One region of the Thalassotalea fonticola genome, then DNA from elsewhere that is predicted to be linked to it. Evidence: predicted binding sites of a transcription regulator. Region 1 holds the regulator's gene; each other region holds the start of a gene.

Region 1 (11,068 bases):
CGGGGTTAATTTGGAAGTATTGATGTATAAATTCGCTCTACTTGCCACTGGATCAAGCAGTTTCTTCTCTAGTGCAATTGCTTGATCAAGAGCCATATTCTGGCGAATAAGCGGGTGAAGTCGTCTTGTTTCGCTATAGCGACGGATGAGTTCACTATCATCGGCGTCTAAATACAAAATACTTAATTCAACCGAATTAGGTAAATAATCAATGATCTCTTTAACGTCTTCAGGGTTTTCAGGAAGGTTACGTACATCAAGTGATACCGCGACGTTTTCATAATCATTAATAACGGTATGGGTTAGTGCAGGTAATAGGTTTACCGGAATATTATCAACACAATAATAACCAAGATCTTCAAGTACTCTTAAAGCTACGGTTTTACCTGAGCCTGAGCGACCACTTACAATGATTAATTTCATTTTCTACCTAATATATTTCTAATGGGGCAAATGTGGTTTAGTCGCTTAATTGCTTACTACTAATTGATGTAGTTCAGTTGAGCTATTACAACGTCTCACTTTTTTACTATTGTCTTTATCACTAAAAAATCGGGCTACACTGGCTAAAGTCTCTAAATGTTGCTGGCAATGATCTTCTGGTACAAACAATGCGAAAAAAATATCAACCGGTTTATCATCAATAGCATCAAATATAACGGGTTTATCTGTTGTCAGTAAGACCGCTACAGGGCTTTCACTATTATTGATTTTACCGTGTGGAATAGCAATGCCATTGCCAATACCGGTACTACTCAATTTTTCTCTTTTAGTTAAACTGTTCAACAATTCTTTTGCTGTTGCGCTGCTAATTTTATTAGCTGCAATTGCACTAATTTGTTCTAGAATGTTTTTTTTACTTTTCCCCTGTACTGCACATAGAGTGCAGTCAGGGCTTAATAGTTGGTCTAATTTCATAGTTAGTGATGAGCTAATTTAGCCTTATGTTTGAGCACTTGCCTATCTAATTTATCGATCAGACCGTCAATTGCCGCATACATATCTGCATGGTTGGCTGAGGCGAATATTTCACCGGCATTTACATGTAACGTTGCTTCAGCGATTTGTTGTAATTTCTCTACTTTCAGTACCACATATACATTATTTATGTGATCAAAATGCCTTTCTAATTTTTGCAGTTTTCCATCAACATATGAACGCATAGAATCGGTAACTTCAACATGATGACCGGATAGATTAATTTGCATAAGCTTTGTCCTTTTTTGTTGGTTTAAAGTAAACTTTTTCTTTGATTAGAAGGTGGTATTCCTAACGACTCTCTATATTTTGCAATCGTTCGTCGTGCAACATTAATGCCTTGAGCACTGAGTAGCTCAGCCATTTTGCTATCGCTCAATGGTTTAGCAACTATTTCAGCATCGATTAATTTTTTAATCAGTGCGCGTATTGCTGTAGATGAACATTCTCCACCATTTTCGGTACTTACGTGACTAGAAAAGAAGTATTTTAATTCAAATATACCTCTGGGAGTATGCATATACTTTTGCGTGGTTACACGAGAAATAGTTGATTCATGCATTTCAACTGCTTCAGCAATATCGTTTAACACCATAGGTCGCATAGCTTCAGCGCCGTGCTCAAAGAACCCTTGTTGTTGCTGAACAATACAATTAGATACTTTCAGTAAAGTATCGTTTCTACTTTCAAGTGATTTGATAAACCACTTGGCTTCTTGTAAGTGTGAGCGAATAAATTGACTATCTTCTGAAGATTTAGTTGTTTTTGCTATCGCCGCATACTGATTATTAATACCAATTTTAGGCGCTGTATCCGGGTTTAATTCTACTACCCAACGACCATTTTTTTTGAACACACTGACATCAGGAATTACGTATTGTTCGTCTTGCTTTACTATTGCATCGCCGGGTCTAGGGTTTAATGAGTGAATTAACTTCATCACTTCTTTTAACTGCGGCTCTTTTAATTTTGCTTTGCGCATGATCTGCCTAAAATCACGGTTTCCTAGCAAATCGATGTGTTCCTTGATCACTACTTTAGCCTCCGCGAGGAAAGGTGTTTCAGGATTAAACTGAGCAAGTTGAATAAGTAGACAATCGGCTATCGATTTTGCTCCAGAGCCGATAGGATCAAACATGTGAATGCGTTTTAGTACTGCTTCAATTTCGTCTAATTCAACTTCTTCATTTCCTAAACTAGATAAAATATCCTCACTGCTCACTGTAAGGTAGCCACTATCATCAATAGCATCAATTATTGCGATGGCAATGGTCCTGTCTGTATCTGAAAACGGGGTTAATTCCATTTGCCAAGTCAAATGATCTTGGATAGATTCTGTTGTTTCACCCTGATAAACATAGTCATCACTGTTGACGCCGCCCAGGCCAGTGTTTGAAGTACCGGCGCTAAAGCTTTCTTCCCAAGTTGAGTCTACCGATAGCTCTTCTGGAATTTCATTTTGTGTTAAAGCTTCAGAAGTGCTTATTTCATCGTGAGTAGGTTGTGCGTCTTCACTACCGTCAGTGGTATCTGCCGTTGCTTGTTTAGCATCTAAATGGGAATCTGAATTAGCATTATTCTCTTCTAGGTTACCAGACTCATCGACTTCTAATAAAGGGTTACTATCAAGAGCTTCTTGAATTTCTTGTTGGAGATCTAACGTAGAAAGCTGCAACAGTTTAATTGCCTGTTGCAACTGTGGAGTCATGGTTAAATGTTGCCCCATACGGAGCTGAAGACTAGGTCTCATTTTTTGAAAAATTCCAAATTTACATAACGTCAATATTATGTAAGTTAATTAGGGTTTGTTACACGGCTTTGCTGTTCTAAGCAATACACTATTAATATAACTATAGCTTGAATTTTTCACCTAGGTAGACATCTCGAACATGTTGATTACTTAAAACTTGTTCTGCATTACCTTCAGCGATTAATTCACCATGACTTACTATGTATGCGTGTTCACATACATCAAGAGTTTCTCGTACGTTGTGGTCGGTGATCAATACCCCAATACCACGATCTTTTAACTGTAAAATAATTTTTTTTATATCGCCAACTGAGATAGGGTCTACCCCAGCAAACGGCTCATCTAATAAAATAAATTTAGGATCAGCAGCCAGAGCCCTGGCTATTTCAACACGGCGCCTTTCACCACCAGATAAACTCTGGCCAGTATTCTCAACGATGTGGCCAATATTAAATTCTTCAACCAAACTCTCAAGTTTTTCTTGTCTGGCGATATCGTCTAGGTCTTTACGGGTTTGTAAAATGGCCATAATATTATCAAAAACGCTAAGCTTTCTAAATATTGACGCTTCTTGTGGCAAGTAACCTATGCCTTGTCGAGCTCTTTCATGCATAGGCAATAATGTTAAATTCTGTTCATTTAACACAACTGAGCCTTCATCGCTTGGCACTAAACCAACGATCATATAAAACGATGTAGTTTTACCTGCACCATTGGGACCGAGTAGGCCGACAATTTGCCCTGAATTTACCGTTAAACTGACATCTTTTACTACTTTTCGACCGCTGTAGGATTTAGCAAGGTTTAGTGCTTTTAGGGTTGCCGTCATATTATTGTTCTTTATCTTGCTCTATTTCATTGTTTATTTTAGGTGAGACATCTTTATCTTCTGGTTTAACTTCAGGCTTCAAGATAGTCGTTACAGTACTCGCACTTTCTGCATTGAGCTGTTCAGTTGCAATGTTATAGGTAATAATATCGCCTTTTACCATACTGCCTTCTTGGCTTACCGATGCATTACCTTTTATGATAATGGTCTGTGTGGTTGGTGAATAAGCCACTTCATCTGCTTGTAATTCAATTTTTTGGCCGTCATCAAGAATTTGGCTAAAACGTGCGGGTTTACCTATAGCTAAATAGTGTTTAAGGTCAGTACCTTCCAGATTCGTCACTTTTACTATATCTGCTTCAATGCTCAGAGTGCCCTGAGTGATTTTCACATCTTCCATATAGCTGGCAATTTTATTTTTTAAATCACTCGATTGTTTTTTCGCGACAATCACTATTTCCTGTTTAAAGTCAGCTTCTTCGGCAACACTTGTTGCTAAAGGGGATACCAAAGCTATGCCAAGCAATAATTTATGAGGCATGTTTTTTATAAATTGTTTGTACATGTTCATTCAAATTCATTTTAGTTGTATTGATATCAACGTGTAACCCAGAGCCATACATAGTGAAATCCTTGCCTTTTAACAGGATTGTTTGCTCTGAAGTGATGATATTATTGGTTAAATCTACATTTAAAGATTTGCCGTGTATTTCTGAAATAAAACTTGTTTCATCGTCTGATATCAATCGTACTCTATCATTGAGTAATAAGATATTATCTTCGCCTAAATGACCTTCATTTGCCGATAAATTCCAAGCAGCACTGCCATCTTTAGGATAGAGCGTATATTTAGGTGCTTGAAAATGAGTCTCCGTATTAGTCAAATAATGGGACATTCTCTCAGCATATATGGTATGAGTTAAATTACCCTCAGCGTCATATTGGCTTGAGCTTAATGCTGTTGCGATAAAATCAGGTTCGTCTTTAGGTTTTATTATTTGCACAATTTTTTCATTCGATTTTTGCCATTGCATATAACCATAAACAGATAATGCTATGATAAATATAATCGTTGAAATACTATGCAAACGATTCATATACTGCTGCCTTTCGCATTTTTCAAGGTATTTTGACTTTGCATTATTAGATCACAAAGCTCCCTGACGGCACCAAAACCACCTTTGATGAAGGTGATATAGTTTGCGCCTTGTTTCACTAACGGATGAGCATCATTAACAGCTACTCCTAAGCCGACAGCCTCGATACAAGGTAAGTCGGGAACATCATCTCCTATATAGGCAATTTGTTCACTGGTAAGTTCCAAGTTTTTAGCAATCTGCATCAATGCCGGTAATTTATCTTCTTCACCTTGCACAATAAATTTTACCCCAAGAGCGGTCATACGTTTTTCAACGATATTAGATTTTCTACCAGTAATTACCGCAACGTCGACACCATTTTGCCCTAGAGCCTTGATGCCAAAACCATCTTTTGTATTAAATGCCTTCAGCTCTTCACCGTCATTGCCTAAATAAATTCGACCGTCAGAAAATACGCCATCAACATCACAAACTAATAACTTAATTTGTGCCGCTTGCCTAAGAACATTGCTATCTATTTGCCCGTAAAGGGTACTAGCTAAAGAGTTTTCTTGCTTCATATAATTAAATTACTCCCGCTTTTAAAATATCGTGCATATTCATCGCCCCAATTGGTCGATGAGTGTTATCAACAATAATTAAGCCATTAATACTTCTATCTTCCATCGACTTAAGTGCTTCTGCCGCTAACATTTCGCTACTTGCGACAATTGGATTTTTAGTCATTACGCTGGCGATATTATCTTGATGAATATTTACTTCTTCATCAAGGATACGCCGTAAATCACCATCGGTAAATAATCCGGTTAAAATTCCCTTATTATCAACCACCGCTGTCATTCCTAAGCCCTTGCTTGAGATCTCGACTAGCGCTTCTTTTATAAGAGCGGTTTCATTAATTACCGGTAGACGTGCGCCACTGTGCATAATATCAGCCAAGCGTAATAATAAGCGCTTACCTAAACTGCCTCCCGGATGTGATAAGGCAAAATCATCAGCGGTAAAACCTTTAGCATTTAATAAAGCTACGGCGAGAGCATCTCCCATCACTAAAGTAGCTGTTGTGCTCGATGTTGGTGCTAACCCTAAAGGACATGCTTCTTGTGGAACATCGATACAAATATGTACGTCAGCAAGTTTTGCTAAAGTCGACTGAGTGTTGCCTGACATGGCGATTAACTTGGCACCAATGCGTTTTATTACCGGTAATATTGCTAATACTTCCCCAGTTTCTCCTGAATTAGAAATTGTCAGCACAACATCCTGGCTGGTTACCATACCTAAATCGCCATGGCTCGCTTCACCAGGATGGACAAAGAATGCAGGTGTACCGGTACTGGCAAATGTAGCCGCAATTTTCCCGCCTATGTGCCCCGACTTTCCCATACCGATGACAATTACTCTGCCACTGCAATCGAACATGAATTGACAGGCTTTGGCAAAGTGATCATCAATATAGGTATGCAGGTTAGCCACTGCTGTTGTTTCTATATCGATAACTTGTGCTGCAAGCTCTTTAAATTTACTGGCGTGGGGCATTTTTATCTCACTTAAACATACTGATTAAAGATTAGGTATTGATAAACAATAAAGCCAATAAACAATACCAATCCTTTTAAACGGGTAATTCTAAATTGCCCACTTAAACTAAAACATAATAAGAATACTAAAAAGGTGATGCCTAACATGTAGGGAATGTCGCGCGAAGCTACTTCACTATCAACAGCTCCTGGTGCAATCAACGCGGGCAAAGCTAAAACCGCTAAAATATTAAAAATATTTGAGCCAATGATATTACCTAAGGCTAAATCATCTTCTTTTTTGATTAAACTCATAATACTTGCTGCAAGTTCAGGCAAACTAGTACCGATTGCAATAATGGTTAAGCCTATGACCAAATCACTAATACCGACAGATTTTGCGATAACTGTTGCCGACTCTACTAAAAAATGAGCACTCATTGGTAATAAAATAATACCAAAGGTAAGCCAGAAAAAAGCGCTCGCTGAACTGACATTGTCCGGAATTTCTGATTCTGCTTCTAAGATTAACGGATCATCTAATTTATTATTTTTACTTTGTCTTAACGTCACGATTAATAAGGTAACGATAAACAACACAAAACCAGTCATTAAGATTACACCTTCAGTAAAAGTGAAATTAAGATCAAACAACATATAACTGGCGATAATGGTTATTATTAACAGTATTGGTATTTCTCGTTTTAAGGTAAGTGATGAGACAATCAATGGCTTGAATAGAGCGGTTAAGCCCAGCACTAAGGCTATATTTGTAATGTTAGAGCCTATTGCGTTACCAATAGCGGTATCTGGTGAACCTTGCAGAGCAGCTGTTGCTGCTACCACCATTTCAGGCGCTGATGAGCCCATAGCAACAATGGTTAAGCCGATAATCATAGGTGCAATGCCGTAGTTGCGAGCTATTGCTGCAGCACCGAAAACAAATTTATCGGCACTTATAACCAATGCGGTTAAAGAAATTAAAAGAATGAGTATTTCGATGAACATTTAGCGCTCCAGTTATTCGGGTCAACAATCCCCGCTGCTAAATTGTCGCCCCTTACGCGGCAAATGAAAAGACTTAAACAAAGGTTTATTGGAAAAATTTAGGTTTTTTCCTACATTTTTTAATTTGCGCTGCTTTCATCGGCAAATTTTAACCAATTTAATAATCTTTAGCTGGCAAAAATAAGCTCGCTGCTTTTAAATGAATAAATGGCAGAAGTAAAAATGTACTAGAATTGTAACGAATAACAGATTTTCATTTTTAATTTGGAACTTTTCGTTAATATCCTCAGTCATAGCACTACACTTTCTTATTAACATTCTTTTTTCTGCGGTAACGTCTTATTAATTGTTCTAAAAAATAGAACGTTTTGATGAAAATTTATAAGTTATTTACAATTGCTTACGAATATATAATGCAGTAATTAATAAGGTCAGGTAAAATTCGAATCATAATGATACTAATTCTCAATACACACTATGTCTGAAAATCTGGTAGAAATAAAAAACTTAAGCTTTCATCGGGAAGAGCGTTGTATCTATGATGATATAAGCTTAAGTATTCCTAAAGGCAAAGTGATAGCAATAATGGGTCCAAGTGGTATAGGTAAGACTACACTACTTAGACTTATAGGTGGTCAGCTTAAGCCAAGTAATGGTCAGATTCTTTTTGCTGGCCAAGATATCCCGAAACTTTCTCGTTCTAAATTGTACGAAGCTCGTAAGAAAATGAGCATGTTGTTTCAGTCTGGTGCGTTATTTACTGATATGTCAGTTTATGAGAATGTGGCATTTCCTATTCGTGAACATAGTAAATTACCTGAAAACATCATTGAAAAAATGGTGATGATGAAATTAGAAGCCGTTGGTTTACGTGGGGCTATGCATTTACAACCGGGCGAATTATCTGGTGGTATGGCGCGAAGGGCTGCATTGGCACGTGCTATTGCCCTCGACCCTGAATTAATTTTATACGATGAGCCATTTGCTGGCCAGGACCCTATTTCGATGGGCGTTATTGTTAGATTAATTCGCGATTTAAATGATGCCTTAGGGTTAACATCTGTGGTTGTTTCTCATGATGTTCCAGAAGTAATGAGTATCGCTGATTATATTTATATAGTTGCTGAGCAAAAAATCATTGGCGAAGGTACTCCTGAGCAAATTATCGAGCAGCAATCCGAATTAGTTCAGCAATTTATTAAAGGTGAAGCCGATGGTCCTGTACCATTTCATTTTCCGGCAAAATCTTATAAAAGCCAGTTGTTAGGAGAGCAATCTTAGTGTTGGATAAAATTCAAGCATTAGGTCATACCGTTATTAATATTATTGTTGGCTTAGGAAAAGCCATGATGATGTTACTTTCGGCGATTATTCAGGTACCAAACCCTAAAAAAGGTTGGCCATTGCTAGCGCATCAACTGTACTCAGTTGGCGTTTTGTCATTATTGATTATTATAGTGTCAGGTACTTTTATTGGGATGGTGATTGCCTTGCAAGGCTACACTATACTTATAGGTTACGGCGCCGAGGCGAGTTTAGGGCCTATGGTTGCACTATCTATTTTAAGAGAGCTTGGCCCAGTGGTCACCGCTTTGCTTTTTGCTGGTCGAGCCGGTTCAGCATTAACGGCAGAAATAGGCTTAATGAAAGCAACCGAGCAATTAAGTAGTTTAGAGATGATGGCTGTTGATCCATTGCGTCGTGTTATTGCGCCGAGATTTTGGGCCGGTATGATCAGCATGCCATTACTCGCCGCAATTTTTTCAACCGTTGGTATTTTAGGTGGCCATTTAGTTGGGGTTGACTGGTTAGGTGTTGACTCAGGAACATATTGGTCAGTTATGCAAGCTGAAGTAGATTGGAGTGATGATGTACTCAATGGCATCATTAAATCTATTACTTTTGCCTTTGTGGTGACTTGGATTGCAGTTTATAAGGGGTACGACTGTATTCCAACATCTGAAGGTATTAGCCGAGCTACTACTTCTACGGTGGTGCAATCGTCATTGATTGTTTTAGGTTTAGATTTTATTTTAACAGCGTTAATGTTTGCTAATTAATACGCTATTTTTTAAAGAGTTGGTGGATTTGACATGGTGTCGAAAAAAATTGAATTAATGGTTGGTTTCTTTGTTGCGTTAGGTATTGCCGCGCTGCTTACGCTGGCGTTAAAGGTTGCAGATTCAGGCATACAAGGTAATGGTGAAACTTATCAACTGTATGCAAAGTTTGATAATATAGGTGGCTTAAAAGTTCGCTCGCCGATCAAAGTTGGTGGAGTGGTGGTTGGCCGTGTAGACAATATCCAATTAGATCCAGAAGATTATGTACCAATCGTGACTATGGATATTTACACCCAGTACGATAATTTTTCAGAAGCCACGTCTATTTCAATTCTCACCGCAGGTTTATTAGGTGAGCAATATGTAGGCTTATCACCAGGTTTTATCGATGAAGAACTAGGTATTGGTATTTTACAACCTGGTGATTTTATTGAAGATACTAAACCTGCTATTGTTTTAGAAGAATTAATTGGACAATTTTTATTTAGTCAAGGTAGTGACGAATAGTAAAGGAATAGATAATGAAAAATTTATTAGTTAAGTTTTCAGTAACTTTATTAGCATCAATAGCATTATTTACAGGAGCCAATGCTGCAGAAGTAAGTAAAACTGATCCTTATAAGATGATTGAGGAAGTATCGAAAATTACTTTTGATCGTTTCGCGCGCGAAGAAGCTGAGATTAAAGAAAACCCTGAATTATTAAAAGATATTGTTCGTGAAGAATTAATGCCTTATATTTTTTTCCAGTATGCAGGATTAAAAGTATTGGGCAATTATGCGAAACCTAAAAAAGGTTCTACTAAGCAGGAAGTAGACATGCACCGTCAAAATGTGCGTGAGTTTTTAATGGCATTTAGAGAGTATTTAATTACTTCATATGCGCAAGTATTTACATTGTATGAGCAACAGCAAGTGCAGTTTGAGCCAGCCAAAAAAATAGGCAAGCAAAAAATAATCATGGTAGGCGTTGATATTATTGATGAAAATCGCCCGCCAATTAATATTAAATTTAAAGTTAGAAAAAACTCAAAAACTAATGAATGGCAAGCGTTTGACTTAGTCGCTGAAGGCATTAGTCTACTCGATGCTAAACAGAAAGAGTTACGTAGTATACTTGCTCAAAATGGTGTTGTAGAAGTTACAGAAATGCTTAAAGTGAAAAGTGATCGCAGAATTGTTTTCAAGAAGAACGAAGATGTAGACGCTAAAATTGAAGAACAAGGCTCTGGAAATAATGCAGCTATCTAATTAGTTAAAGTTCAGCTAAGCGATTCTTACGGCAGGTTAATAAGGCGAGCAATACATAAGAGTGTGATTCAGCTTCATTGATGAAGAGTTAGGTAGTGGCTAGTAGTACAGGAAAAAATTATGCAGCAATTGTTCGTTAAATTTTCAGTAATATTATTAACTTCGTTAAGCTTGATATCTGGTGCTAACGCAAGTGATGTGAGTAAAGAAAATCCTTATGTGATGATAAAAGAAGTTGCTGAAATTACGTTTGCACGTTTCGCCCGAGAAGAAAAAGCAATCAAACAAAATCCTGAGCTATTAAAAGATATTGTACGTGAAGAACTAATGCCGTATATCACTTATAAATACGCCAGCTATAAAGTTTTAGGTAATCATTTCAAGGCTAAGAAAGGCGCGACTAAAGAAGAAAGTGCTGCGCATAAACAAGAAATTGCTGAGTTTATGTTGGCATTTAAAGAGTATTTAATAACGTCTTATGCACAAGTGTTCACCTTGTATGAACAACAGCAAGTAAAATTTACACCGACGAAAAAAATAAAGACAGATACAGTGATGGTTGGAGTCGAT
Region 2 (11,068 bases), 1.3 Mb from region 1:
TATTTGTAGGTCCGTTGTTTGGCGTGATGGTAGATCGCATCAACCGTCGCCAGGCTGCTGTCGTGACCAGTGTTATACTTGCGCTGTTATCACTACTATTATCCTTATTGGTATGGCAAGAGTTAGTGAATGAGCTAATGCTGCTTATTTTTGCCTCGGGAATAGGCGTGGCCAATAGTGCCTATCAGTCGATTCGACTGTCTTTAGTGCCTGAATTGGTCAGCGTTTCGAACATGCCAAAAGCCATTGCCATCAATGCAATTTTATATAATACCTCACGTTTTATTGGGCCGGTTATAGCCGGCTTGTTGATCAAATATGAAAGTAATGCTGTTGCTTTGGCGGTGGTTTCTGCCTGCTATTTACCGTTAATTATCGTTTTATTGCTGTTAAAACTTGATAACTGCCAAAAGGCAGCTAAAACACAACAATTTACTTTTTTTATGGACATAAAGGCTGGACTGAATTACGCGCTGAATTCTGATCTGATCGTGCGTTTATTAATACTTATTACTGTATCTGCCATTTTAGGACGAGGCTTGTTAGAGATATTACCTGCAGCGGCTGATGTGCTCTACGAGCGAGGGGTGGAAGGCTTGGCCTGGTTGAACTCTGCAGCGGGGATCGGAGCTATTATTGCAGGGTTAATGTTGTCATCTTCTAGCTCAGAGCGACTGTTGATGGCCACACGTTTAGGAGTGATTACTTCCGGTTTATTGCTAATAATGTTTAGTTATACCCGTAGTTTTGAACTAGGTTTACTGATAGTGGGAGGATTAAGTTTTTGTGCCACCGTGTGCGGCGTAGGAACTCAGTCACTTATTCAATTATCAGTGGTAAGTGCTTTTAGGGGCCGGGTTATGAGTTTATGGGGTTCCATTAATATTGGTGGAGGTGCATTGGGTGGCTTGTTATTCGGCGTGCTTACCGAGTTTATGGGTTATCCCTTTACGCTCATTACTATGGGGTTAGTCAGTATTCTAATCGCCTATGTCGCTACGCGCTGTATTTTCTTGCCCGGTACACTTTCCCCAGACATATAATACCATTATGCATAAGCACTGAGTTGACTATATACTTATGCGAATTGGCATAATGATTAGCGATATTTCGAGTTGCAAATGTACGTGCTATATCCTTAAGTTAATGACACTGTAGCGGAAAAAACAGAAGTAATATTATTAATTATATTACCGCTTTATATTCAAATAAAGCAGCAACATAAATTATACAGTTACAACTTTAAAACATAGAGCTCAATATAATCAGCGATGGAAAAATGAAAAAGTAAGTACGCATCATTAGCCTTAAAAACTTGTTTGCTTCTTTTAACTCCATAAAGTGGTCAATAACCACTAACCCTTTATACATGACCGTTAATGCCACAAATGTGGTGATAAAAGCGGTTGAATCAAATCCCTCACCTAAGAGAGTATTACTGAACGTTATCGTGATTAACGCGATAAAGTAATATTCAAGTTTACCCAAACGTTTCATAAATAACTCCCTATCGCAACACGTATAACAGTGGAAAGATTAAAATCCACATTAAATCAATCATGTGCCAATAAACGGCCAATGCTTCTAATCCTGAATGCTCTTTTGCAGAATAAGCGCCACTGCGCAATCTAAAGATCACCCACAAAATGGCACAAGCGGCCCAACCTACGTGTAAAAAGTGATTGAACGTCATGTAATAATAAACGGTAAAAAATTCACTGGTTTTAGTACTGAAACCTTGCAAATCGTTCCAATAAAACTCATAGCTTTTAAATGATAGATACATACAGGCGCAGATAAAGGTATACCAAAGGTAGCGTTCACATTTTTTATAGTCGTTGCGGCGAATATTACTCATCGCTTTCGCCATAAAATAACTACTGGCCAACAAAATAACGGTGTTAATAACCCCTATTGTCGTGTTTAAGCTTAATGGTCCTGAAGCGAAGACTTCAGGGTAGTTAAATTTTGCAATAAAATAGGCGGTAAAGAAAATACCAAACTCGGTTAATTCTGAGAGTATGCCAACCCAAATAGGAATATTGCCTGGTACTCTGCCCGCTTCTTTTTCACTCCATGAACGAGGAAATATAGCCAGAGAGTTGTTTGATTCTATTGAACTCATTGTTCGTATTAACCTTTTCTAAAGATAAAATAATTCGAAGATAAACTAGTTAGTTACGTGCATTGGGCTTTGTTAAAATTGGAAAATAAAGCACCACAAAACTGCCATATGCAATCGTCCAAAGTACAACAGCGAAGTTAATAACCAAATTGTAGTTACTAAACCAATAGCTACCGAAGACCCTGATAATAACGGCTGAAATAATCGCGATAAAGGCCACAGTCATTACTTTGCTAGCAATTATTGCTCGGCCGGTATGGCCTAAGGATACTCGAGAAATCATCGATAAGATCATTGTACCCATAGCGCCAACGGTTAGGGTATGTACTGCTTGTGAATGGGTAACCGTAGCCGTTAATTCGGCCAAACCAAATAATAATAACCCTAAAGCAATGCACCAATAACTTAAATGTAGTGACCATACTAAGGGGGTTTTTAATGTTACCCATATTTTCCAACGATAAGCCCTTACAACATGCGCAGCAGCTGCGATAAAAAATATTATTGCGTTAATTAAAGCCGGTACTTTGATCAAGTTCAGGCTAATAATAAGTGCCAGCAAAGTACTAATAATGGCTATTTTTTCTAATAGTGGAATAGCGTTAACACGTGCAGTTTGAGTACCGTTTGCGGTAAACATAGGAAATACTCGCCCGCCCATAATGCACATTACTAACGTGACTAGTAATACCATGGTAGTACTGGCAGTAGTCATTAATTCTACAGAGGGCTCAATTACAGAATAATGCATAGTAATATTGGCTAATGTCATTACCAACAGGATTGGAATAAACATTAAATTACGCCAAAGCTTTACTTTAATAATGGGTCTTGCAAGTGCTACAGCTGATATTGGTAAAAACATAATATCAACAAAAGCAATAAGCCAAACAGGAACTACAGCAGGAAATAAAAATAACGCCCTACCAACCAGCCATAAACAAACTAACAAAGCCAAACTCTTGCCATGAATGCTTTGTACTCCGGTCCAATTTTGTACCGCGGTTAGTAAAAAGCCAACAATAATAGCCGCCACAAAACCAAATAACATTTCATGCGTATGCCACCAAAAAGAGCCACCATAGACGTTCAGGTTAAGATTGCCATTCAAAATAGCACTCCAAGCAAGTAAAGCTATAATGCTAAACAGTGAAGCTAATAAAAAGAATGGACGAAACGCAAGTTCGAAAAATGCCAAAGCTTGCTTTTTTGCTTTACCAGGTGAGTTATCTATATTTAATAATGTTGTCATTTTTACAGTTCCAAGAAGGATAAACTATTATAAGTTCTGTGCTTGCACTCTGTTAAGCGGCATCTATTGCTAGTATGCTTGCTAATTCAGGCTGTTTTTCAGCGCCAACTAAGTCTGCTAAAGTAAACTTGTCCAAGGTTTGATAAAAGCTTTCTTGTGCTTGTGCAAATATTTGTTTCAATTGGCAAGTTGAGGTGATCACGCACTGGTTATTTTCTCCAAAACACTCGACTAACTTGTTAGAGTGTTCAAATTCACGAACCAAAGCGCCAATATTTATTTGTTTGGCTGCAAGGTTAAGCTTAATGCCGCCATTTTTTCCTCGAGTAGCCAGCAAATATCCCCTTAGGTTTAGTTGCTGCACAATTTTCATTAAGTGATTTTTGGAAATATTATAACTTTTGGCAATGTCATTAATTGTGGCGAGTTGCTTAGAGTTAATTGCTAAATAAATTAACACTCGCAACGAATAATCTGTATATCGAGTAATATGCATTTTTAACGACCGTGAGCAAAAAATTAAAGATGCATATAGGATACACCTTTTAAGATTCATTACAAACTTAAGTTGAAATAGATAGAAGAAAGTTAATTTAGATCAAATAATTTACATCATTTAAAATGGAGGTTGGTACTTAACCCAACAAAGAAGACTTTACAGGTGTTTTTTACCACGTACAAAATCGAGCAGCATTACCCAGTCGCCAACAAAGCTATACCAGGGATATTGGAAAGTAGCAGGTTTATTTTTTTCATAAAAGAAATGCCCTACCCAAGCAAAACCGTAACCAGTAATAGGTAAAGTCCATAGAAGTAGGTATTGTTGATTGAAGATTGCATAAGCCAACATAATCAGCACCAAAACACTGCCAATGTAATGCAAATTACGACAGACAGGATTTTGATGTTGACTTAAATAAAACGGATAAAATTCCTTAAACGAATTAAATTGTTTTTGTTGCATAAGTTCTTATTTAGGTTTGTTAAGAATCTTTATAATGAACCATTAATGGGCCGGTAACATTACCCACGGTAATTTCTTTAATGGTATCGTAGTCACACTCCTTAAAGAATGCTTTGTATTTATCTGAAGTAACATAAATTGCAACACCTTCACTTTCGGTCTCATCTTCAAATACAGCATTAACCGCAGCCATTAGATAATGACCGAAACCATGGTGCTGATGTAAAGGGTGTATGGCGATAAAAGACAGTATATGAAAGCATTCCATTGGTACGGCCGCAATTATTTGCTCTTCTTTTTGGATCATTTGCTTGGTACTTACATAGCCAGCACTTAGCATCATTTTTAAGCGCCAATGCCAGAACCGGTCAGATCCAAAACCATTTGCAGGGCTGTGTAAACAAGCAACACCAACCAATGCTTCCCCAAGGTAAATACCTAATATTGGTTGTTTTGCTTGCCAGAATGCGGCTAACTCTTCACGAATAGATGCTCTGAGTTTTTGCTCATAATCACCCACACCGGAGAAAATATCGATAAACACCGGGTCATCATGATAAGCCTGATAAATAAGTGAGGCTGCAAGCTTCAGCTCTGGTGCAGTTAAATAAGCTGCTCTGATATCAACATCAGCAGCAATTTTTACATCATTCATAACTCGCCCTTTTTAACTTTTGTGTTTCAATTTTGCCAACGTATTTGTTGTTATTATTAACGCACCTTTACCACTATTTTGAGGTTTATTTTAGGTACTTTTTTTCGTTGGGAAACCACCATATCAATTAATTTGAATTTAAGTCAATTAAAGTTGTTGGTTTTTTATTCTGTTTTGTTTTACAAACAAATAATAAAGCTATACTCAAAAGACTATATAATTTAAAGAGGCTTACATATGGACTTGTCATTACATAACTTAGAGGGGCTGTTTGCCCAACTTGGCTTAGATTCAACAGAACAAGGTATTAATAATTTTATTAGTACGAATAAAGGGCTAGATGCTAATACTAGGTTAGCTGATGCAAATTTTTGGAATCAATCACAGGCGAGCTTTTTAGCTGATTCGATTCGACTAGATTCTGACTGGAGCGAGATTGTTGATGTGTTAAATGCTTTACTGCGCTAAATAAAGAATTGGCGAATATTGAAGGGAGAAATCAATAATCGCCAATAAGTACTCATTTAATTGCTATTAAATGATTTATTAAAGCTCTTTATAGGCGCTTTCACCCCAGCTAGTTAACTTTCCAGCTTTAAAGATAAGTGGTGTACATTCATCCTTGGTAGTCATACTGTCAGAGTGAACTCTATTAGTACGATAAAATAACACTTGAATTGTTTCACCACCTTTATCATAACTTTCATTAAAATCAGGAACCCCTAAATAATCTTGCGCGGCTAAATAAGCCATGCCACTTTCTAAGCGAGCAATTTTTTTACGGTTTTCATACTCTCTATCTTGATGATCAGTGACAAAGCTACCATGTTCACCATTGCCATCAGCAACAATGATACAACCGGTTAAACCTAAAGTGAGTGGAGCAATAAGCAATAATGTAGCTAAAGATTTTTTCATGACATTTTCTTCCTAAGTGTTGAAATTTATTAGTATATTAAAAGTGTTCGTTAATTTGGTTACTTGTTAAAGTTAGTAAAGCAAATACATTGCCAACTTTATAAGCCATTGTTTTATAGGAAGTTTTATTTATTACTCATATTTAGGTGATGACTTGATTAGCTAATTTCGCTACTATTTATGTAATTTAACAATATATGTACAAAAAATGAGCTCAGATCACGAAATTTACCAAATAGCCGCACAACTTGCCGCTGAAGATAAAACCCCAACCGTTGCTTTAATAAAAGCAAGACTAACTCAAAGCCTACCTCTAGCCAGAGTAATTAAAGGACTACAGGCTTGGCAGAACAACCCCAAAATTGCCGAAACGAGTAAACCTGAAGTAAAAAGGCAAAAAACAGACAATAAACGCTCTCTTACCGAGGCAGAAGTGGTGGGATTAATTAAACAGGCAATAGCTCCTCTACAAGTTGAAATAGAAGAGCTTAAAGCTAAATTAACTAAGCTCAGTTAGGGAGCAAATATAATTGGCGATTATAGCTTAGCTGTGAAATTTCAGACTATTGATGAACTCAGTTAAGCTTGGAGCAATAAACTTACTTGGCTCACAGCCCACTGGCTCTACCCAAACTTCGCCATTATTGTTTTTAATCACTAAATTGATGTCATCTTCATCAGTTACCGCAAAAAATATAGTAACTTCTTGCTTTAACTTTTGTTTCATCAAAACATGACCAATAATATTTTGCTGTAAACGCTCATAGTCATCTTTATTCCAGGCAAATAATAATTCTAAATTGCCTTCACTACAGCTTGCTGGGATTGCCTCAGAATACATTTGACTAAAGTAAGTATGAACATCTTGGTGAATACTAAAGCCAAGAGCTTGTTCAACATTTTTAAAATCTAAAGATTCATCTATTTTTACCGGCTGCCAATCAATAAAACCATTCGCATCAATAGCTCCGGTTTCACAAGGAGATGGCCAACTATCATCATGCTCAACTCTCGGTAATTTACCGGTTTGATTAATGCAATGTTGCTTGTATTGTTCAGTTAACTGACTAATAGCTAAGTCAATGCTTTGCGCTGTGGTATTCATCAGGTAAAATATGCCTTAAATTTAATTAATACTTACACATAAAATAATGCTGTTACAGCACAGTATATTATGTTGTACCTTTGAAAGTAAGCAAAAAGAGATTATGACTCACTACGACAACGCAACCGAATTAAAGTCTTTATTACTTGGAAAAAGTACTGAATACAAAAGTAATTATGCGCCAGAACTATTACAAGGCGTGCCGAGATCGTTAAATAGGGATGATTTAAACCTGCAATGCTCTTTACCCTTTTATGGGGAGGATGTTTGGTATGGTTATGAGCTTTCCTGGTTACAGCCAAATGGTAAGCCAGTAGTTGCAGTGGCCGAATTTCGCATACCTTGCACCAGTGAAAATCTAGTAGAATCAAAATCGTTCAAGTTGTATTTGAACAGTTTTAACCAAACTCACTTTGGTTCATGGCAAGATGTTGAAAATACGCTTATAAATGATTTAACTACAACGGCTAAAGCCCCAGTAAAAGTTGCATTGTTTGCTGTTGATAATTGCCCTGCTCTAGCCATTAGTAATATAGATGCGTTAAAAATAGATGACATCGACATTAGCATTGATAGCTATGACTTTGATCGTAATATTTTAGCTCAAGCTGCAGCAATGACTTCAGATAATAACGTTAGCGAATACCTTGTCAGTCACTTATTAAAATCTAATTGCTTAATAACCAATCAACCTGACTGGGGTAGCGTTTATATTACTTATACCGGTAAACAAATTAATCATTCACTTTTATTGAAATATTTAATTTCATTTCGCCAACATAATGAATTTCATGAACAGTGTGTGGAGCGTATCTACACAGATATTATGGAGTTTTGTCAACCTGAATCGCTCACGGTATTTGCTCGTTATACGCGCCGAGGTGGGCTCGACATAAACCCATTTAGAAGCAGCGAAGATATATCTGCACCGGCAAATAGAACATTAAGACAATAATATTAGAAACGAGAACAGTTATATAAGCTCATTTTTCGTTTATATAACTTCGAAAAACAAACCCGCTGTTCGTTTCTCGTTTATTGTCTCTGGTTCTTCGTTTCTCCTTATTCACCTTTTTATCTGCTTATTTATAGACTACAATCAAACTATAGACATCAAACTCCTGGGCTAAGTTATTATTTTCCTTAATAAAAATTTTAATTATCTGATGTAATTTTGAGGTAGCTTATGCAAATTGAATTAAATCCTGTAGGCAATATGTGCCTACTTTCCCCTCTTGAGGTCGATCAACTCCAGCACTCCGCTAATAGCGAACTTTATCAACTTTACCGTAATTGCTCCCTTGCGGTATTAAACGTTGGAAGTACGACTGATGATGCCGAAGCAATTTATGAAACATACAAAGACTTTAATATACAGGTATTAAAACGCGAACGAGGGGTGAAATTACGATTAATTAATCCCCCTGATCACGCCTTTGTCGATGGTAAAATAATCAAAGGTATTCAAGAACAGTTATCGGCTGTTTTACGTGATATTTTATTTATTTCAACACGATATTTAGCTACCCCACCACCCCGGTCTTCAGATCTGATAACGCACATTGTTTTTGACATTTTTCGGAATGCCGGGGCGATCAAACTTGATAGCGAGCCAGGTGTTATAACCTGCTGGGGCGGGCACTCGATAAAGCATGAAGAATATAAATACACCAAAAATACTGGCTATCAACTTGGCTTGCGTAATATAAATATATGCACAGGTTGTGGTCCTGGAGCAATGAAAGGCCCGATGAAAGGAGCAACCTTTGGTCATGCTAAACAGCGTAGCGGCATTGGCCGTTATATAGGGTTAACTGAGCCAAGTATTATTGCTGCAGAGCCGCCAAATACCATAGTAAATGAATTGGTGATCATGCCAGATATTGAAAAACGCCTAGAAGCTTTCGTACGCTTAAGCCATGGCTTAATTATTTTTCCTGGAGGGGCAGGAACCGCAGAAGAGTTGCTGTTTGTATTGGGAATTTTACTACACCCAGAAAATAAACTGCAAAAATTGCCTATAGTCCTCACCGGTCCAAAAGACGCAGAACAATACTTTAATGCGTTAGATACTTTCATTGGTGAAATTTTAGGCGCTGATGCACAGCAACTTTATACCATTATTATTGATGATAGCGAAGAAGTGGCTAAGTATTTAAAAGAGCAAATAAGTTCAGTAATAAGCTATCGTAAAGCGGTTGGCGACGCCTATCACTATAATTGGACTTTAGAAATAGAGGCTCAATTTCAACAACCGTTCGAGCCCAATCATGAAAATATGGCTCAAATAAGCCTACATAATGATTTACCTGTAAATGAACTTGCAGCCAATTTACGAAAAATATTTTCCGGAATTGTCGCTGGCAATGTAAAACCTGAATGGGTTAAAAACATCCGTAAAAATGGCCCATATGAAATATCTGGTGACAAAGAAATTATGACTCACATGGATAACCTGTTATCATCTTTTGTTAAGCAGGGACGGATGAAATTACAGGGCGAATATACGCCTTGTTATAAAATCGTTTCAGAGTGATTCATATAAACGATGCAAGTAAAATAATAAATATAAACGATGCAAGCTCACTTAGTTCTTATTGATGCCATGAACTTGATCCGCAGAATATATGCGGCTCAAGAACGGTTGTACCCGTTAAATGGCGATTTATCTGATAAAACCAAACAACAAATTATTCATAATACCAAGACGGCGGCGACTAAAGCCCTGCAAAAAATCATTCAAGAGCACGAGCCTAGCCATGCTCTAGCGGTATTTGACTGCCAAGGCTTATGTTGGCGTTATAAGGTATTTCCCGAATATAAAAAAGGTCGCAAGAAAATGCCTGAGCACTTAAAAGATAGTTTGTCTGCAATGCAAGACAGTTTTCTAGCATTAGGCGTTGATTCATTAGAATCAGAGCAAGATGAAGCCGATGACTTAATTGCAACTTTAGCGGTAAAAATGGCGCTTAAAGGCCAAAATACCACCATCATATCTACTGACAAAGGTTTTTTACCCCTACTTGGCCATCACGTACAAGTGTATGATTATTTCAAAAAACGTTATTTTGATGATGAATATGTGCAACAAAAGTTCAATGTAAAAACAACGCAGCTTATCGATTTCTGGACATTAACGGGTGATACCACCAATAAGATCCCTGGTGTTGCCGGCATTGGGCAAGTTATCGCGTCTCAGTTATTAAATACTTACGGCTCTTTAAAAGCAATACTTGCGGCTACAGACTTGAAAAAATCAATTGCCAAAAAGTTTGCTGATACGGAGTTACAATTTGAACTAAGTCAACAACTGCTTAATTTGAAAAAAGATATTCCTTTAGGATTTAACCTTAAAGATATTCGCTTACATAATGATTCAGTAAATTAAAAAATTTGTTACAATTTTTTAACCATGTATCTTATAGATACTTTATAATAAATTTTTATCATTTTTAAAATAGAACCTCGACGTTTCAAGGACTGTTATGAACACCAAAGTTGCTTCTCGTATTGCTATCGCAGTTATTATTTACGCTATTTTTGCTGCGGCGGTAATGTATTTTTATAAAGATACTCCGGTAAAAATGGAATGGGATGAGCGCGAGGGCTTCAACCGCCAGTACATAGCTAAATTAAAACTGGATAGTGCCAACCTAGATAAAATCATTCTTGATATAGGTAGCCCAGATTTAACTGAAGCTAAAAAAGTTTCCACCGGTAATTATCAAGTTATGTTTTTTCGAACTCAACATAAGCATTCTGATGGCATAACAACTCAAGATGAATGCACGCCGTTATTATTTAAAGATGATGTATTAGTTGGCATCGGTGCAAGCGCATATTCAGATTATAAAGAGCTAAAAGCGATTGAGTAACCTCCTTGCAGCGTTTGAATAAAGTAGCATAAACTTAAAACTTCGTCGAAAACACCCTATACTTTAGTCTAATTATAGCTATTATCGGTCAAAACATCGACACATGTAAGTAAAGTAACTGGCTATGAAAGCATAGCCATGATATAAAAACGCCACACCTCACTGGCGTTTTTT
Region 3 (11,068 bases), 1.4 Mb from region 1:
GCAACCCACATTGCTGTAGAACCCCAACCTAAACCGTAACCACCAAAGTGTGGACCAGCCATCATGAAGAATGCCATTGGACCTGAGAATAAAGTGTTAGTACGAGATGCTAAAAGAGCTTTTGCACCAGCAGCAGGGCCATCGCCTTCAACCATGCCTAAAGCAATCTTTTGGTTCGGCCAGATAATTAACCAAACGTTTAAAAACATTAATGTACCCATAACAGCACCAACAACGATGTAATCATTTAATACATTCATTTTGGTAACGCCCATTAGTAACACTAAACCGGTTAGGAAAGTGAACATTGCGCCCCAACGGAACCACCACAAAGCAGCAGGTGCTAAGTGTTTTTTCGCGTCGCTTAATGCTTCAGGAGTAGCTTGTTTGAAATAGCCACCTTGAATAAAGTTAAAGTAGTATAAAAGTCCTATCCAGGTCATACCGAATAGTAAATGGCCCCAGCGAGCCAAGAAATTAATAATTTCCATGATGTCCATAATTCACCCTTAATAATGATTTAAATGAATAAGTTCGCTTTCATATTATTAAAGTTGAAATGCGTCTTATTCTTATTGTATTTACCATTGTCAAAAATACCCTTAATGCAGTCAATAAGCAACTTTTTACCGCAAAACACGGCGTAACTGCTGATTATTAAAGCAATAAAACCTTATGTAAATTATGGATATAGTATTTTCATATGCTCAGGCTAAAGTTTATTGCAATCCATGGTGTATTTGTAAGCTTGGTATTATTTCTTCCCTGAAATTACAAACCTATTGCCATGCATGGCGATTTGCATTATTTCTTCCCTGAAATAAAAAATGCCAGCAAAAGCTGGCATTTTTAAACATCAATTCAGTGCACTAAATATATTTATTTAGCTGCACGACCTTCACGTTTACGTTCATTTTCTTTTAAAGACTTTTTACGTATACGGATGCTGTCAGGTGTTACTTCAACTAACTCGTCGTTATCGATGAATTCAAGCGCTTGCTCTAAAGACATGATAATTGGCGGCGTTAAGGTTTGCGCTTCATCAGTACCTGATGAACGAACGTTTGTTAACTGCTTACCTTTAAGGGCATTTACGGTTAAATCGTTATCACGTGAATGAATACCAATTACTTGGCCTTCATAAATATCAACACCGTGACCAATTAACATACGGCCACGTGCTTGTAAGTTAAAGATAGCGTTAGTAAGGGCTTTACCAGTAGCATTAGCGATCATAACACCGTTTAAGCGTTGACCAATTTCGCCACCTTTATGAGGACCGTACTGTAAGAACGTATGGTATATTAAACCAGAACCAGAAGTAATAGTCATAAACTCAGTTTGGAAACCAATTAAGCCACGTGATGGCATGATAAAGTCCATACGAATACGGCCTTTTCCATCTGGGGCCATATCAGTTAATTCGGCTTTACGAACACCCATACGTTCCATAATGGTACCTTGATGTTGCTCTTCAACATCAATAGTCACGGTTTCGTATGGTTCTTCCATTTGGCCATCAACTTCGCGCATGATAACTTCTGGGCGAGATACGGCTAGTTCAAAACCTTCACGACGCATGTTTTCAATTAAAATACCTAAGTGAAGTTCACCACGACCTGAAACTTTAAATTTATCAGGATCGTCAAGTTGCTCAACACGTAATGCAACGTTATGAACTAACTCTTTGTCTAAACGGTCTTTAATGTTACGTGAAGTAACGAATTTACCTTCTTTACCAGAAAACGGAGAAGTGTTTACCTGGAATGTCATGTTAATAGTAGGTTCGTCTACTGACAATGGCGGTAATGCTTCAACTTCATTTGGACAACAAATTGTGTCAGAGATTTTTAATTCGCCTAAACCGGTAATTGCAATAATATCTCCAGCTTCAGCTTTATCTGTTTCATTACGGTCAAGGCCTAAGTAACCAAATACTTTACCTACTTTACCGTTATGAATTTTACCGTTAGAACCTTCAACAGTAACTTGTTGATTAGGCTTAACAGAACCACGAGTAATGCGGCCAACACCAATTACGCCTAAGTATGAGCTGTAATCAAGCTGCGAGATTTGCATTTGGAAAGAACCATCAGTATCTGCATCAGGTGCTGGTACTTGGTCAACAATTGTTTGGAATAAAGGCGTCATATCTGTGCCTTCTTCATCAGCATCCATAGATGCCCAACCGTTAATCGCTGAAGCGTAAACAACCTGAAAGTCTAATTGATCATCAGTAGCACCTAAGTTGTCGAATAAATCGAAAACTTGATCCATAACCCATTCTGGACGAGAGCCTGGCTTGTCAATTTTGTTGATTACAACAATTGGCTTTAAACCTTGAGCAAACGCTTTTTTAGTTACAAAGCGAGTTTGCGGCATAGGACCTTCTTGTGCGTCAACAATAAGAAGTACAGAGTCAACCATTGACATAACACGCTCAACTTCACCACCAAAATCGGCGTGACCAGGAGTATCTACGATGTTTACACGGTAGTCGCCCCAGTTGATTGCAGTGTTTTTAGCAAGGATAGTGATACCACGTTCTTTCTCAATATCGTTTGAGTCCATTACTCGTTCGTCATGACCAGCTCGAGAATCTAGCGTTCCAGATTGATCAAGAAGTTTATCAACCAAGGTAGTTTTACCATGGTCAACGTGCGCAATAATTGCGATGTTACGTAATTTGTCTAACACTGTATTAGCCTTTAGGTTTAATAGATCTACTGTGCACATGCATTTATGCACAGCACTACATTTGGGCGCGTATTGTACAGGAGTAAGGCCAATAAAGAAAATAAATAGTGTGGTTATTGTGTTTTTAAACGGCAACAAATAAAAAAACCGTTATTAAATTCTGGTTTAACGGCATTTATTTGTTGTTATTTATTAAATACTCATCGGAATGTAGTGATTAATTTGCAGAAATATAAGAGCATAGAAGTTAGTCATCTGTTGCCATTTCAACAATGGTTACAGAGCCTCCAGACGTCCACCTTTTTAAAGTATCTTGCCAAAGAGTCACATCCCAGCCTCGATCATTGCCAAGCTCTATTGCTTCGCGTATATAAGTAACAGCTACGGATAATTTTCGTGGTCTCATATTGTTATGAGCCAATGCTTGTAAATAAAGATATTCAGGGTTTTCTGCTTCTGTCTCGGGCAATTTAGCTAATAAATCAATTGCACCTAAAGCATCAAGTAGCTTTTTATTCTTAGATAACAGCTTAACTTCGCTGGTTTTTAAAGTAGCTCCTACATGCGCTTTTTGAGCGGCTAACTCTAACCAAAATAACGCCCTCTTATCGTCTTGAATAATCCAAGGACTATCTAAGATTAACCTTCCTAGTCGGTATTCAGCCTGGGTAAAGCCTTGTAGCGCGGCTTTTGAGATCAACTCGACAGCTAATTTTATATTTTTTTGCTCTCTATAAAGTAGTAAACCGTATTCAAATTGTGCCGGGATATAACCACCTTCTGATGAACTTTTTAACAATGCTTCCACTTGCCCTTCTTCTTGTTTTAACCAAGTAAAATACATTAATGCGGCCGCATGTTGATATTGTTCCTTAGGAACTTTACTATCAGCTAGTTTGCGCACATACCGTGTTACGCGAGAATATAAAAACCCCATTTCTCGACGAATCTCAAATGGACCGTAATTAGCAACACCTAAATAGGAACGATGCACAAAATTCACACTTTTCCCTTTAAACGTTGGCTTTAAGGAGTTGCTATAAGAAAGATCTAATATACCTTTATTAGGGTTGCCAATGACCTGTACCGGATTAAAGTTTCTGCGAGATCCATCAGGAGCAATATCGTAGTCAACGACCAGCAAATAAGGTCTATTGTTAAAGTTTTCTAAGACCTTTGACGACTGAAAAGTTTGCTCTGTAAAACCTTCCTCATCATCAAATAATTCTTCTTCAAATGTTGTCGAACTGTCATCGCTTTCAATAAAGCCTTCATCAGTCGTTTCATAAGAAGCGTCTAACTGTTTACCATTTGAATAGATAATTTTTTCAGAAAGGTTTGCTTCATTAAATTGAGGAAAGTATTTATCTTGAATTCCTTGTTTTCCATAGTTCTTTTTAAATTGAGCTATGATACCTAGAAGTTTATCTTGGTCTGCTGCTGACGCACCAGCAAGTAATTCATTTACAATCTCTGCGGAATTTTCAAAATCATATTCAGCAGCTAAGGCAAACCAAATGAGCGCTTGGGCTTCGCTTTTTTCAATTCCAAAACCATTATAATAAATAGCTCCAAGCTGATAATAGGCTCTAGCATTACCTGCATCGGCAAGTGATAAATATTCATCAATAGCTAATTTATACTGTTGTTGCTGAAAATATATATCCGCCTGCTCAATGCTCTTTGCCCAAGAGTTTTGCAAGCTAAAACAGATAAATATTGATATAAACACTAAATATTTTTGTAAAGATTTCAACTACTCACCACAGAACTAGGTTCATTTAAAATTGACTACAGGTTAATCCTTGAATAATAAAAAAGAAACGACACTTACGTTTCTTTACTTACATACCTGTAATATTCCAACAAGAAAATAATTCTAGCGATATCGCCTTAAAAAGATTCATCTTACAGAGATAGTGTTTTATAGTCGCTATAGTGAAAGTTATACAAACAGCAATAGTGCACCACAAAGATCCACCAACGCACCAACGAAGTGCAATTTAATTTAAGTGCATTTAAAAAAGCCTTATATTTCAGCGCATGTAAAGTTGGCACATTTCTAGCTTAGTACTTGCCAAGTAGAAATTTTAAATATTTCAAAATTAACCTGCAGAATAATTACGGAGACGTTCATGTCACAAGCAGTATTAGATTTAATCAAAGATAACGACGTAAAGTTCGTTGATTTACGCTTTACTGATTCAAAAGGTAAAGAGCAACACGTTTCAATTCCTCATCATCAAGTTGATGAAGATTTTTTTGAAGACGGTAAAATGTTCGATGGTTCTTCAATTGAAGGCTGGAAAGGCATTAATGAATCTGACATGGTTATGATGCCAGATGCATCTACAGCCGTATTAGACCCATTTACCGAAGAAGCTACTTTAAACTTACGTTGTGATATCGTTGAACCGGCAACTATGCAAGGTTACAGCCGTGATCCACGTTCAGTTGCTAACCGCGCAGAAGAGTACATGCGCTCTACAGGTATTGCAGACACAGTATTAATTGGTCCAGAGCCAGAGTTCTTCGTTTTTGATGACGTTCGTTTCCACACTGACATGTCTGGTTCTTTTTACAAAATAGATGATAAAGAAGCTTCATGGAATTCAGGTACTGAATATGAAGAAGGTAACATGGGACATCGTCCTGGTGTTAAAGGTGGTTATTTCCCAACTTCTCCAGTTGATTCATCTCAAGATTTACGTTCAGCAATGTGTTTAGTAATGGAAGAAATGGGCTTAGTTGTTGAAGCACATCACCATGAAGTAGCAACGGCCGGTCAAAACGAAATCGCTTGTCGTTTTAACACTATGGTTAAAAAAGCTGATGAAGTACAAATATACAAATATGTTGTCCATAACGTTGCCCACGCATACGGTAAAACAGCTACTTTCATGCCTAAGCCACTTGTTGGTGACAATGGTACTGGTATGCACGTTCACCAATCTTTAGCTAAAGACGGTGTTAACTTGTTTTCTGGCGATCAATACGGCGGACTATCGCAAGATGCTCTTTACTACATCGGTGGTATTATCAAGCATGCTAAAGCACTTAACGCTTTTACTAACGCATCAACTAACTCGTACAAACGTCTTGTACCTGGTTTTGAAGCGCCAGTAATGCTTGCTTACTCTGCACGTAACCGTTCAGCGTCTATTCGTATTCCAATTGTGCCAAGCCCTAAAGCAATGCGTATCGAAGTTCGTTTCCCTGATCCTACAGCAAACCCATACTTAGCATTTACTGCTATGTTAATGGCTGGTCTTGACGGCATCAAAAACAAAATTCACCCTGGCGATGCTATGGATAAAGATTTATACGACCTTCCAGCTGAAGAAGCTTTAGCAATCCCACAAGTTTGTTCTTCTTTTGAAGAAGCACTTGATTCACTAGAAGCTGACAACGAGTTCTTAACAGCTGGTGGTGTAATGGATATCGATATGATCAATGCATACATTGCTCTTAAGCGTGAAGAAGTTGAATTATTGAACTCTACTACTCACCCAGTTGAATTTGATATGTACTACAGCGTTTAAACGCTACCGCTTATAAAACTTATTAAAGCCCGCTTATGCGGGCTTTTTTATTTAATACGGTTTAAATATGCGGCTATACTTTGATTATCTACCAAAATATTTACTAGCACTATGTTGATTATTTCGTTAAATTAGTTAGTAATAGCATGGCTATTAATTTATTTAAGTAAACGGTTTGAAAAGGAAAATTTTAATCGATGGCAAAGTATACAATTTTTGTAATACTGTTTTTTACACTACTAGCACCAGCTTCAGCGGCGTCTTCAAAGATATACGTTTGGCGTAATGCAAATGGTGATTTAGTTTATTCTGATAGCCCAAAACCTGGTGCTGAAGAAACTGCCGAGCAAATTGAAATAAAAAATAAACAAACTGTGATCTCTTCGGTTAATACCACGGTGCTAGATATAAGTCCCAGGGTCGTACAAGAAGAATACCAAGTGCAAATCTCGCAGCCAGAAGATCATGCCACCATACGCGACAACTCAGGCTCTATATACATCTCAGGTAGAGTTGCACCTGTTTTCAAGCGTGGCTTTAAAGTACGTTTGTTAATGAATGGCAAAGCACATGGAGAGCCTCAAACCCGTTCAGTATTTATCTTAAGAGATGTTGATCGCGGCGAACATAAAATTAAATTAGAGCTACTTAACAATCAAGGCAAGGTTATTGCATCTTCTAAAGAAAGAACTGTTTACTTGCATCGAGCTAGGGTTAATTAAACTAATTTTCTCTGTTTAGGTGCAAAACACCTGACTATTTATTACACTGCTATAAATGGTCGCACCAAATTGGTGCATTGGAGATTACCTTGTACACCAACGCTAGTTTAAAAGAGATAAGAGCAGCTTACGCTCAGCAATTATTACCACAGCTTGTAACCGCGGTAGTAATAATTGACGACAATTTAAATATTCAATATTTAAACTCTTCCGCTGAAGCACTATTTTCAAAAAGTCTTAACCGCTTATATCAAAAAGCTTTTCTAGATATTTTCACGCACTGTTCCATAACAGGTGAACGGTTAAAGCAAGTTCTGCTTACCGGTCAAGACTTTACTGATTCAGATGTGGTTTTGGAGTTCATTGAAAACTATCATATTACTATTGAAGTGACTGCCTCTGCAGCACTTTTTAATGATAGAGATCACATTTTATTAGAATGTAAACAAATCGATAAACAGAAACAAATCAGTGCAGAAGTTTTTCAAGAACAACAGTGGGAAGCCGCTCGAGATTTGATCAGAGGTTTAGCCCACGAGATCAAAAACCCGCTCGGTGGTTTACGTGGCGCAGCACAACTACTCGATAAAGAACTAAATCCTGATCAGCAAGAGTTTACCTCAATGATTATTGAGCAGGCAGATCGTTTAACGAATTTGGTCGACAGGTTATTAGGTCCAAATCAATTACCTAATTTAGAATTACACAACATTCATGAAATTCTGGAAAAGGTTCGTCAATTAGTTAGTTTAGATAATGCCAAGCACATTGATATGTTAAGGGATTATGACCCTTCAATCCCTGACATAGAGATTGATACTGAAAAACTGCAACAAAGTTTACTAAATATCATCCGCAATGCGACGCAAATACTGGATGAAAGCGGTGTTATCACCTTAAAAACCAGAATAGCGACCAACCAAACCATTAACGGCAAACAAGTGAAGTTGGCGGTTAAAATATCAATCATAGATAACGGCCCAGGTATCCCTGCTGAAATTCAAGATACTATTTTTTACCCTATGGTTTCTGGCCGCGCTGATGGCACTGGATTGGGGCTTTCAATTGCGCAAACACTAATACATCAACACAAAGGAAAGTTAGCTTGTCATAGCTACCCTGGCCGTACCGAATTTACCATTTTATTACCTTTACCGAAGAGAGTATAACCATGAACTCAGAACAAGTTTGGATTGTTGACGATGATAGCTCAATACGCTGGGTTCTAGAGCGAGCCTTCAAAGGAGAAAGCATAAGCTGTGCCTCTTTTAGCAATGCCGATGATTTATTAGCAGCACTTGAGTATAGCCAACCTGAAGTTATTATTTCTGATATTCGTATGCCGAAAATGGATGGCATGACATTACTTAGCATTATCAACGATAAATTTCCTGATCTGCCCGTTATCATCATGACCGCCCACTCTGATCTAGACAGCGCAGTGAATGCCTATCAAGGTGGTGCATTTGAATATTTGCCAAAGCCTTTTGATATAGATGATGCACTGAATTTAACTAAGCGAGCGCTAATTCATGCACAAGAGCAAAATGCCAAGAAAGCAGTAGTGACTAAAACAGAAGACGGTGTTGGTATTATTGGCGAAGCGCCAGCAATGCAAGAGGTATTCAGAGCCATAGGGCGTCTTTCTCGTTCAAGTATTAGTGTGCTAATTAATGGTGAGTCGGGTACAGGTAAAGAGTTAGTCGCTCATGCCCTACATTTGCATAGCCCGAGGAAGAAAAATTCGTTTATCCCGCTTAACATGGCGGCAATTCCAAAAGATTTAATTGAGTCGGAATTATTTGGTCATGAAAAGGGCGCATTCACCGGCGCCAATGCAGTCCGTCAAGGTCGATTTGAGCAAGCTCATGGTGGTACGTTATTTTTAGACGAAATTGGCGATATGCCAATTGATGTACAAACTCGATTATTACGTGTACTTGCTGATGGTCAATTTTACCGAGTCGGTGGTCACAACCCAATTAAGGTGGATGTTAGAATAATAGCGGCGACTCATCAAAACCTTGAAGAAAGAGTTAATAAAGGTGAATTTCGAGAAGATTTATTTCATCGCCTTAACGTTATTCGTATTCAAATTCCGAGTTTAAAAGAGCGTAAAGAAGATATTGAACAATTGGCTAAACACTTTTTAAACTTAGCTGCCAATGAGCTAGGCGTGGAATGTAAGTCAATTTCTACCGATGCAATCAAATTTATGCAACGATGTGACTGGCCAGGTAATGTTCGTCAGTTAGAAAATACCTGTCGTTATTTAACAGTAATGGCCAGTGGCCAAGAAATTCTAGAAAGTGATTTGCCAGAAGAGTTATCACAAAATCCAGTAACAACCATAGCAGAGCAAACAAGTGGTGGTTGGCAGGAGCAATTATCGGCCTGGGTAGATGATAAATTAACTCAAGGTGCTACGGATATATTATCTACTGCTACTCCTGAATTTGAAAAGATTTGCTTGGAAAGAGCACTAAACTTTACTCATGGGCATAAGCAGGAAGCTGCAAGAAAGCTTGGTTGGGGGCGAAATACGCTGACGAGAAAGCTAAAAGAGCTGCAAGATTAATTTATTATTTGCACAAAAAGGGGAGCTGTAGCTCCCCTTTTTGTATAAAAATAAATTATATTCTATTCTAATTCGCCACCGCACTCATGATCACTACAAGTTCTGCAGTTATTGCATAGCTTTAAATTCACTACATGTGCAGCGATTAATAAGCATGCCCCAACAATAATCATTATTGGTTGCAAACTTTCATCGACACTGTGTTTATGCCAGTAAATAAATCCACCTAAAAACAATAAGTAAAAAGGGTAAATTTTACGATGATAGCGTTTGAAGCCAGAAAATAGTGCTACTGAACCGAGAATTAAAGTCACAAACAAAAAGATATGCTCTGACTCGTGATCACCAAGAAACTCTAGACCAAATAAAGATAATAACGGCACTAATACAGGCAGCAAAATGCAATGTAATGCACATATTGATGTTGCCGTAATACCAAGTCTATCAAGCATAAGTGGATCTCTGTTCTATAATATCGTTTAAAAAGTGATATTATCACATTTAAAGTTAGAGTGCAGAGTTTTTTTGTTACGCTCTGTTAACAGGAAAAGCTATCACTTCGTCAATACTATTAACTGCACAAACAAGCATTAATAACCGGTCAATACCTAAAGCTACCCCTGCACAATTAGGCAATGTAGACTGCAAAGCAGAAAGTAAATTTTCATCGATGGGCTTGGGCTCTAATTGGTTAGCAACTCTAAGTTCATTGTCAGCTATAAAGCGCAGTCTCTGCTCTGATTCATCGGTAAGTTCGTGAAAACCATTGGCAAGTTCCATTCCTTTAAAATAAAGCTCAAAGCGCTCGGCTACACGATTATCTTCAGCACTTATTTTAGCAAGGGCGGCCTGACTGGCTGGAAAATTATAAATCAAGCATGGCACGGTCTGGCCAATTTGGGGCTCGACTAATTCAACAAAGAGATATTGTAACAATGTATCTAAATTGTTCTCAAGTTGTGCCCAGTCGGCATTTAATTGGTGCTCTAAAACCGCTTCTTTTAAATCACCTATTGTGCATTGCAAAGGATCGAAGCCAACATTATTAATAAAAGCTTGTTGGTATGTCATTTGCTCTGCGGGTTTGCAACCGAGAACTAGTTCAACTAACTCTGAAACTTCAGCCATTAAATCAAAATGGTCGAAGCCTATTCTATACCATTCAAGCATAGTAAATTCAGGGTTATGATAACGACCTGACTCTTCATTGCGAAAGGCTTTGCAGATCTGATAGATGCAGCCGCTGCCTGAAGCAAGAAGACGTTTCATCGCAAATTCAGGCGACGTTTGCAAATAAAGTGTTTTACCTGACTCAGCACCACAGCCAGCATCAAGCAGCTGAGTTTCAAAACTAACCAAATGTAGATCTGTTACCGTAGCGTGTGACAGAGCTTGGGTATCTACTTCCAAAATTTTTCGTTGTGCAAAAAACTCGCGAATTTGAGCCAGAGTTTTAGCTCGTTTTTTTAGATTATTTATAGAAGCTGTTGGTTGCCAGTGCATTAAGTATCCAGGCTTTTTAGATCCTG

What was found. Region 1 encodes sigma-54, which starts transcription at its own class of promoters, with help from an activator protein. Its sites were predicted from a motif close to GTTGGCACGNNNNTNGNNT; they were not measured.
Region 2: a site for sigma-54 is predicted at 5,993-6,011, ahead of RI844_RS05840 (DUF3192 domain-containing protein). Genes of this name have one in related genera too.
Region 3: a site for sigma-54 is predicted at 4,748-4,766, ahead of glnA (glutamate--ammonia ligase). Genes of this name have one in related genera too.

Annotation. Positions count from the first base shown of each region.
Region 1 is NZ_CP136600.1:2,681,597-2,692,664, reverse strand. Features, by position in the region: gene rapZ (RNase adapter RapZ) at 1-423, opposite strand, end outside; gene ptsN (PTS IIA-like nitrogen regulatory protein PtsN) at 469-918, opposite strand; gene hpf (ribosome hibernation promoting factor) at 921-1,208, opposite strand; gene RI844_RS10815 (RNA polymerase factor sigma-54) at 1,232-2,728, opposite strand; gene lptB (LPS export ABC transporter ATP-binding protein) at 2,829-3,557, opposite strand; gene lptA (lipopolysaccharide transport periplasmic protein LptA) at 3,559-4,128, opposite strand; gene lptC (LPS export ABC transporter periplasmic protein LptC) at 4,088-4,654, opposite strand; gene kdsC (3-deoxy-manno-octulosonate-8-phosphatase KdsC) at 4,651-5,217, opposite strand; gene RI844_RS10790 (KpsF/GutQ family sugar-phosphate isomerase) at 5,222-6,196, opposite strand; gene RI844_RS10785 (calcium/sodium antiporter) at 6,208-7,185, opposite strand; gene mlaF (phospholipid ABC transporter ATP-binding protein MlaF) at 7,663-8,466, shown strand; gene mlaE (lipid asymmetry maintenance ABC transporter permease subunit MlaE) at 8,466-9,245, shown strand; gene mlaD (outer membrane lipid asymmetry maintenance protein MlaD) at 9,279-9,755, shown strand; gene RI844_RS10765 (ABC transporter substrate-binding protein) at 9,770-10,498, shown strand; gene RI844_RS10760 (ABC transporter substrate-binding protein) at 10,619-11,068, shown strand, end outside.
Region 2 is NZ_CP136600.1:1,418,739-1,429,806, forward strand. Features, by position in the region: gene RI844_RS05800 (MFS transporter) at 1-1,043, shown strand, start outside; gene RI844_RS05805 (cytochrome C oxidase subunit IV family protein) at 1,243-1,497, opposite strand; gene RI844_RS05810 (cytochrome c oxidase subunit 3 family protein) at 1,508-2,125, opposite strand; gene RI844_RS05815 (NnrS family protein) at 2,175-3,377, opposite strand; gene RI844_RS05820 (RrF2 family transcriptional regulator) at 3,430-3,873, opposite strand; gene RI844_RS05825 (DUF962 domain-containing protein) at 4,033-4,341, opposite strand; gene RI844_RS05830 (GNAT family N-acetyltransferase) at 4,361-4,996, opposite strand; gene RI844_RS05835 (DUF2789 family protein) at 5,234-5,464, shown strand; gene RI844_RS05840 (DUF3192 domain-containing protein) at 5,543-5,914, opposite strand; gene RI844_RS05845 (hypothetical protein) at 6,123-6,431, shown strand; gene syd (SecY-interacting protein) at 6,459-7,019, opposite strand; gene queF (NADPH-dependent 7-cyano-7-deazaguanine reductase QueF) at 7,123-7,974, shown strand; gene ppnN (nucleotide 5'-monophosphate nucleosidase PpnN) at 8,206-9,555, shown strand; gene xni (flap endonuclease Xni) at 9,595-10,407, shown strand; gene RI844_RS05870 (DUF3192 domain-containing protein) at 10,505-10,894, shown strand.
Region 3 is NZ_CP136600.1:4,091,250-4,102,317, reverse strand. Features, by position in the region: gene RI844_RS16845 (urate hydroxylase PuuD) at 1-500, opposite strand, end outside; gene typA (translational GTPase TypA) at 880-2,736, opposite strand; gene RI844_RS16835 (tetratricopeptide repeat protein) at 2,945-4,453, opposite strand; gene glnA (glutamate--ammonia ligase) at 4,833-6,239, shown strand; gene RI844_RS16825 (DUF4124 domain-containing protein) at 6,437-6,961, shown strand; gene glnL (nitrogen regulation protein NR(II)) at 7,051-8,130, shown strand; gene glnG (nitrogen regulation protein NR(I)) at 8,133-9,539, shown strand; gene RI844_RS16810 (MerC domain-containing protein) at 9,602-9,991, opposite strand; gene epmA (elongation factor P--(R)-beta-lysine ligase) at 10,068-11,042, opposite strand.